One region of the Pseudoalteromonas sp. P1-30 genome, then DNA from elsewhere that is predicted to be linked to it. Evidence: predicted binding sites of a transcription regulator. Region 1 holds the regulator's gene; the other holds the start of a gene.
What was found. The regulator MetJ, encoded in region 1, represses methionine synthesis genes. The targets are predictions, from matches to a motif close to TAGACGTCTAGACGTCTA.

Region 2: a site for MetJ is predicted at 2,424-2,441, ahead of metA (homoserine O-succinyltransferase). Genes of this name have one in related genera too.

The regions. Positions count from the first base shown of each region.
Region 1 is NZ_LKBC01000004.1:140,506-144,635, forward strand. Features, by position in the region: gene metB (cystathionine gamma-synthase) at 1-967, opposite strand, end outside; gene metJ (met regulon transcriptional regulator MetJ) at 1,236-1,556, shown strand; gene AN395_RS10125 (malic enzyme-like NAD(P)-binding protein) at 1,618-2,859, opposite strand; gene rpmE (50S ribosomal protein L31) at 3,380-3,595, opposite strand; gene priA (primosomal protein N') at 3,828-4,130, shown strand, end outside.
Region 2 is NZ_LKBC01000007.1:135,618-139,747, reverse strand. Features, by position in the region: gene metH (methionine synthase) at 1-328, opposite strand, end outside; gene AN395_RS12685 (homocysteine S-methyltransferase family protein) at 337-1,410, opposite strand; gene metA (homoserine O-succinyltransferase) at 1,400-2,347, opposite strand; gene ettA (energy-dependent translational throttle protein EttA) at 2,582-4,130, shown strand, end outside.

The DNA.
Region 1 (4,130 bases):
AGCTAAATTCTTTAAGGCTTGTTAAAAACGCCGCAGCATCATTCACATCGCCTTTAATATCAAAACTAACCATACCGCCAAACCCAAGCTGTTGGGCTTTAGCAAGCGCATGTTGAGGATGCGATTCAAGGCCTGGGTAGTAAACTTGGCTAACATACTCAGAGCTTTCTAGGTATTTAGCAATTGCCAGGGCATTTTCTTGGTGCTGCTTTAAACGCACATTTAAAGTACGTAAACCACGTAACGTTAAATAGCTATCAAATGGTGCGCCGGTAATACCAATGTTATTGGCCCACCAAGCAAGCTCATCACCAAGCTCTTGTGTTGCAGCAACAACTGCACCGCCTACAACATCAGAATGGCCGTTTATATATTTAGTGGTTGAGTGCACAACAATGTCTACGCCAAACTTAATTGGGTTTTGTAATGCCGGTGATAAAAAGGTGTTATCGGCGGCCACTAATGCACCGCACTGTTTTGCTATATCCGTCACGGCTTTAATATCCGTTAGGCGCAGCACAGGGTTACTTGGTGTTTCTATCCAAATTAATTTAGGTTTAATGGTTAAAATTTGTTCTAGGCTTTCTGGTTTAGTTAAATCAAGTACTTTAAGTTTAAGCAAGCCGCGCTTTTCTAAAGACGTAAATAAACGGTAGCTGCCGCCATAACAATCGTGAGGAATAACCAATGTATCATCGTTATTTAATAACTGTGTGGCTAAGTGCACTGCTGCCATGCCCGTAGCAGTAATAATTCCGCGTGCGCCACCTTCAAGCTCTGCTAGAGTGTCAGCTAAAATATCGCGATTAGGATTACCACTGCGTCCATAGTCGTATGCGCGCTTAGTATCAAAATCGGCAAACGAATAAGTCGTCGATAAATAAATTGGCGGTACAACGGCGCCATGATGTTTATCGGCATCAACCCCATTTCGTACAGCAATGGTTGCTTTGTTTTTTTCGCTCATATTCGTCACCTGATTAATTTGGATGTTTAGACGTCTAAAAGAGTAAGTTATCCATTATAATAAGTCAAAGAATTTAAAGCTCTAGATGGCTAAAAATAACAGACGTGTAAAACTTCAATGAGGCTGTATTTACTATTACAGCCAGCTTATTAAGATAGATTGCTATCTATTATTTGACTATCTTTTTTAAAACGATAGAATTTCACGCATATTTACACGCTTTTTACGCCGTGTGAGAAATTAATAATCTGAGGCAACGATACATCTTATGGCTAAATGGAATGGTGAGTATATTCACCCATACGCAGAACACGGGAAAAAATCAGAGCAAGTTAAAAAGATCACCGTTTCGATCCCGCTAAATGTATTAAAAGTATTAACTGATGAGCGTACACGTCGTCAAATAAACAACCTGCGTCATGCAACAAACAGCGAGTTACTATGCGAAGCGTTTTTGCATGCCTTTACAGGCCAGCCATTACCTAATGATGATGACCTACGTAAAGATAACGCAGAAAAAGTACCTGAAGAAGTTAAAAAAATAATGCAAGAAATGGGTTTAGAAGTGCCTATTTTAGACGAAGAATAAAACGTCTTTTTAAACAAAAAAACCTCAGCATGCTGAGGTTTTTTTGTTTAAGCGCTATATATTACGCCATATAATTTTCCGGTAAGTCAATTTGTGCCACGCCCGATTCAACAGCAGCAATAGCAACCGCCTTGGCTATACGTGGTAATAAACGCGGGTCCATAGGTTTAGGAATAATGTAGTCTGCACCAAATTCGAGCTTTTCTACACCCGCTGCTTTTAATACTTGCTCAGGCACTGGCTCTTTAGCAATGCGACGAATAGCTTCAACAGCGGCTATTTTCATTTCATCGTTAATTGCGCTTGCACGTACATCAAGTGCACCACGGAAAATAAACGGGAAACATAAAACATTATTAACTTGGTTAGGGAAATCAGAACGCCCCGTTGCCATAATTAAGTCTTTACGTGCACTGTGCGCAAGCTCAGGTGCAATTTCAGGATCTGGGTTTGAACATGCAAACACCACTGGCTTATCGGCCATTAGTTTTAGATCTTCAGGTGCAAGTAAGTTAGGACCCGATACACCTACAAACACATCAGCATCAGCAATTACATCTTGTAGAGTACGCTTATCTGTATTGTTAGCAAAAAGCTGTTTGTATTCGTTTAAGTCATCGCGGCGAGTATGAATAACCCCTTTGCGGTCTAGCATATAAATATGTTCGCGCAGTGCACCACACTTAATTAACAGCTCCATACAAGCAACCGCTGCTGCGCCTGCACCTAAACATACAATAATGGCATCTTCTATTGATTTGCCCTGCACTTCTAAGGCGTTAAGCATACCTGCCGCAGTTACAATAGCGGTACCGTGTTGGTCATCATGAAAAACCGGAATACTGCAACGCTCAATAAGTGCTTTTTCAATTTCAAAACACTCTGGCGCTTTAATATCTTCTAAGTTAATACCACCAAACGTGTCGGCAATATTAGCCACTGTATTTATAAAGTCTTCGGTGGTGCGATGCTTAACTTCAATATCAATAGAATCTAGGCCAGCAAAACGTTTAAATAAAAGCGCCTTACCTTCCATAACAGGTTTAGAGGCTAATGGCCCTAAATTACCCAAACCTAAAATTGCCGTACCATTACTGATTACCGCAACCATATTACCTTTACCGGTATATTTATATGCATTGGCTGGGTCTGCTGCAATTTCGCGCACAGGCTCTGCAACACCGGGGCTGTATGCTAATGCTAAATCTTGCACCGTTTCGGCTGGTTTTGTTAGCTCAATGCTGATTTTGCCTGGAACGGGGTGAGAGTGGTAGTGTAATGCTTGTTCACGAAAATCTGACATAACGCGATGGTATCCTGCAATTTAAGTTAAGTGAGAGGGAGTATGGGGCTAAGATACTCTTATTATTTTTAAATTCCAAGCAATATCAGGTCTATCCTGTTATATGCTATATCCGTTAATTTTAAGTGATTTATCAGCAACTTCGCTAAAAGTTATCAATATTAAACAAATAAAAATTCATTCAAAAAGTGCTTTTTGAGGTTCATTTTGCCCTGCCAATATTTTTCTAAAATAGCAGAATATTAAAATAGTAAAATGCACCAATATGGCGCGTTTATCACCGTTAAAAACAAATATCGCCACGATAAGCACTTTTAGCAGCTTGGTTAAAAATTAACGTATAAAAAATATAGAGAAGAATTGTGAGTTTGTCTGCAAAGGTTTATGCATATTCAGAATAAGAACAGGAAATAGTTATGCATACGTAGTACGGCAACAATCGGTGATTTTTTAGTAAAAATGATGAATTTTAGGCACAAAAAAAGCACCCGAAGGTGCTTTTTTTACTAAACAGCAATAATTACTTCTTGCTGCTAAGTGCACCGAAGCGCTTGTTGAAGCGATCAACACGGCCGCCAGTGTCTAAAATCTTTTGCTTACCAGTGTAAAACGGGTGACACGCAGAACATACGTCTAGGTGAATGTCTTTACAAAGAGTAGAACGAGTTTCGAATTTGTTTCCGCATGAACATGTTGCAGAAATTGCTTCGTACTTAGGGTGAATACCTTCTTTCATAGGAACCTCTAGTTAAGGCCGCATCGCTCTCCAAACCCGAAGTCTGGCACCATACGTCGTTAAAACAAATTTATAGGCCGCGGATTTTATCCAACTAGCTTGCCCCGCACAAGCTTTAATTACGCTTTTTGCCAAAAAAGTAACCAACCAGCGCTACCGCATCCATTTGTATGTAGGTTTTTAGCCTTATTTTTAGTACATTAAGCTATTACCCTTTATCACATGAGTTGTTATGCGTTTTGTTGAAGTTGCTATTAAAGTTCCGTTACCACGCACCTTTGATTATAAAATAGATGAACAACTCATCTCGCCCTCGGCGCCTATTATGCCAGGGATGCGTGTTTTAGTGCCTTTTGGCAATCAAAAGAAAGTAGCGGTTGTTCTTGCACTTAAAACGCATACCGACGTGCCAGAGAACAAAATTAAAGCGGTTACTGAGGTTATTGACCAAACCCCTATTTTATCATCACAGCATTTAGAACTGCTTAGCTTTACTGCACGCTATTATTGCTATCCGCTCGGCGAAACCATACAC
Region 2 (4,130 bases), on a different contig from region 1:
ATATTGAGTTAACAATGGCCTTGCCTTGAATACATTTAAGCCCTGCTTCTATTACTTCCCATTTAGAGGAGTCGACCATAATGGGCACTTTAGAAATATCGGGCTCTGAGGCAATTAAGTTTAAAAACTTAACCATGGCCGCTTTTGAGTCCAACATGGCTTCGTCCATGTTTATATCAATAACTTGGGCGCCGTTTTCTACTTGCTCGCGGGCAACATTCAGGGCGGTCTCGTAATCTTCTTCCATGATTAAGCGTTTAAACATGGCAGAGCCGGTTACGTTGGTACGCTCGCCAACATTGGTAAATACTGCAATTTGCTGGGTCATGTTGGCTCCTAGTTTAAGTTACAGGCTTCAAGGCCTGATAAACGCATGCGAACATCAAGCTCTGGTAATGCGCGAGGTTTTACCCCTTCAAGCCCTTTGGCAAACGCACGAATATGCGCAGGCGTGGTACCACAGCAACCACCAACAATATTTATAAAGCCCGATTTGCCCCAATCTATAATCTCTTTCGCCATGTCCTCTGCTTCTAGGTCGTACTCACCAAACTCATTTGGTAAACCTGCATTTGGGTGTACTGAGGTAAAGGTTTCGCACACGCGCGAAAGCTCCTCTACGTATTGGCGAAGTAAGTCTGGCCCTAGGGCGCAGTTAAGGCCTATAGAAAGCGGCTTAATATGGCGAATAGAATTATAAAATGCTTCGGTTGTTTGCCCCGAAAGTGTACGCCCAGAGGCATCGGTAATTGTGCCTGAGATCATTACGGGTAATGTACGCCCTGCTTGCTCAAACGCTTCTTCTACTGCGAATGAGGCTGCTTTTGCATTTAGCGTGTCGAATATGGTTTCGATAAGTATTAAATCAGCGCCGCCTTCCATTAATGCAAGGGTAGACTCAACATAGGCAGTAACCAGCTTATCAAAGGTAATATTACGATAGCCTGGGTCGTTTACATCTGGCGAAATTGAGCAGGTTTTAGAGGTTGGCCCTAACACACCGGCTACGTAGCGTGGTTTTTCTGGAGTTTTAGCGGTGAATTCGTCACATATTGCGCGTGCGAGTTTGGCCGACTCTAGGTTTACTTCACGGCTTATGCTTGCCATGTCGTAATCTTCCATCGAAATGGTGGTTGAGTTAAAGGTATTGGTTTCAATAATGTCTGCACCGGCGGCTAAAAAGCTGCGATGTATATCGGTTATTAACTCAGGTTTTGTAAGGCTTAATAAATCGTTATTGCCTTTTATTAGCACGTGCCAGTCTTTAAAGCGCTCGCCTCGGTAGTCTTCTTCTTCAAGCTTGTGAGTTTGGATCATGGTGCCCATGGCGCCATCTAAAATTAAAATACGCTTTTTTAATGCAGCGCTTAATTCGCTGTGTTTATTATTGTTTTGCACGTTATTCGGCATAGTTGTTAGTCCTCACATCTTGGCTAACTAAATTAATATCATAAGGGGTCGTTTGGTACACGTAGTAATTTAACCAGTTCGAAAACAGCAAAAAAGCATGGCTTTGCCACGTTTTTGACGGCTTTTTGCTTGCATCGTTATCTGGAAAATAGTTTTCGGGTTTTGGCGCATCAGGACTTTTTTGTAAATCGCGCTCGTACTCTGCTTTTAATGTGTCGGCATCGTATTCTGGGTGGCCGGTTATAAACACTTGGCTGCCCGACTTATTTTTCATTAAGTAAGCGCCTACTTTTTCAGAGCCAGCCAGCACGACTATATCGTCGCAGGCATTTATTTTATTTATATCTATGTGGCCATAACGTGAGTGCGGCACTAAAAAGGTGTCGTCGAAGCCACGAGTAAGTGCCCCGTGATCAAAGTAACACTGGTGAGTAAACACGCCACATAGTTTATCTTCTTTTAAATCGCGTTTTAAATTGTAACGGTGATACAGCGCCGCATGCGCCGCCCAGCACGAAAACAGCGTAGAGGTAACGTGCTGCTCTGCCCAATCAATAATCACTTTTAGCTCATCCCAGTAGGCTACATCGTCGTATTCAAGGTGTGCGAGTGGCGCGCCGGTAACAATTAACGCATCGTAGTTATTGTCTTTCACTTCTGAAAAATAACGGTAAAAGGTATCTAGGTGCTCTTCTGAGTTGCTACTGCTACGGTGCGTATCTAGGCGCAGTAGCTCTACATTTACTTGTAAAGGAGAATTGGCAAGCAAACGAATAAACTGCACTTCGGTTTCTACTTTATTAGGCATTAAATTTAAAATAGCCAAACGCATAGGACGAATTTCTTGCGTTTTTGCGCGACTTTTTGGCATTACAAACACGTTTTCTTCACGTAAACGGGCAATAGCCGGTAGCTCGTCTTTCACTGTAATTGGCATATTTTTTACTCCTACTCATAAAAACCGAGAATTTATACGCTCTCATTATGAACAGTATGCTAAAAATATCAACCTCTAGATGTATAGATGTCTAAATGAAATTTATTCATGATTTTATACTTTATCAACCTGCAGCCATTAGCGCTTTAAAACCCGCCATTCGTTGACTGTTTCACCCGTGAGCCACTACAATACAACATTGAAATTTTTATTATTATTTGAAGGCTTTCCTCCATGGTTTTACCTGATAAGTTTATATTCTCGATGAGTCGAGTATCTAAAGTTGTGCCACCTAAGCGCACAATTTTAAAAGATATTTCGTTGCACTTTTTCCCTGGCGCTAAAATTGGTGTGCTAGGTTTAAATGGTGCTGGTAAATCTACATTACTTCGCATTATGGCCGGTGTTGACCAAGACTTTGAAGGTGAAGCTCGCCCTCAACCTGGTACTAAAATTGGTTACTTACCGCAAGAGCCAGTACTGGACGAAAGCAAAACAGTACGCGAAATAGTTGAAGAAGCTGTTGGCGAAGTAAAACATGCCCTTAATCGCCTTGACGAAGTGTACAACGAGTATGCAATGGAAGACGCTGACTTTGACGCCCTAGCAAAAGAGCAAGGCGAGCTTGAAGCAATCATTCAAGCGCACGATGGTCACAACATCGATAACGTTTTAGAACGCGCTGCTGATGCACTTCGTTTACCTGAGTGGGATGCTAAAATTGAGCACCTTTCAGGTGGTGAGCGCCGCCGTGTTGCTATTTGTCGTTTATTACTCGAAAAGCCAGATATGCTTATTCTCGATGAGCCTACTAACCACTTAGATGCTGAGTCGGTAGCTTGGCTTGAGCGCTTCTTACATGATTACGAAGGCACTGTTGTGGCGGTAACGCATGACCGTTACTTCCTTGATAATGTAGCTGGCTGGATACTAGAGCTTGACCGTGGTGAAGGTATTCCATGGGAAGGTAACTACTCTTCTTGGCTTGAGCAAAAAGATGCGCGCTTACAACAAGAGCAAAAATCTGAAAAAGCACGTCAAAAATCAATTGCTCAAGAACTTGAGTGGGTACGTTCAAACCCTAAAGGTCGTCAAGCTAAGTCTAAAGCGCGTATGGCGCAGTTTAGCGAGCTACAGCAGTCTGATTATCAAAAGCGTAACGAAACTAACGAGCTATTTATTCCACCTGGTCCGCGTTTAGGTGACCAAGTGCTTGAAGTTAATAATTTACGTAAGAGTTTTGGCGACCGCGTATTAATCGACGATTTAAGCTTTAGTATGCCAAAAGGCGCGATTGTGGGCATTATTGGTGCCAATGGCGCGGGTAAATCAACCCTATTTAAAATGCTAAGCGGCGAAGAGCAACCAGATAGCGGCAGCATTAGCGTAGGTGAAACTGTAGAATTAGCAACGGTTGATCAGTTCCGTGGCAACATGGACGAAAGCAAAACTGTATTCCAAGAAATATCTGACGGACAAGACGTACTAAAAATTGGTAACTTTGAGTTCCCAAGCCGTGCATACGTTAGCCGCTTTAACTTTAAAGGTAACGATCAGCAAAAGTTTGTAAAAGACTTATCTGGTGGTGAGCGTAACCGTTTACACCTTGCTAAGCTTTTAAAAGCGGGTGGTAACGTAGTACTACTGGATGAGCCAACCAATGACCTTGATGTTGAAACACTACGCGCCCTTGAGAACGCTATTTTAGAGTTCCCAGGCTGTGTAATGTGTATATCGCATGACCGTTGGTTCCTTGACCGTATTGCAACACACATTTTAGATT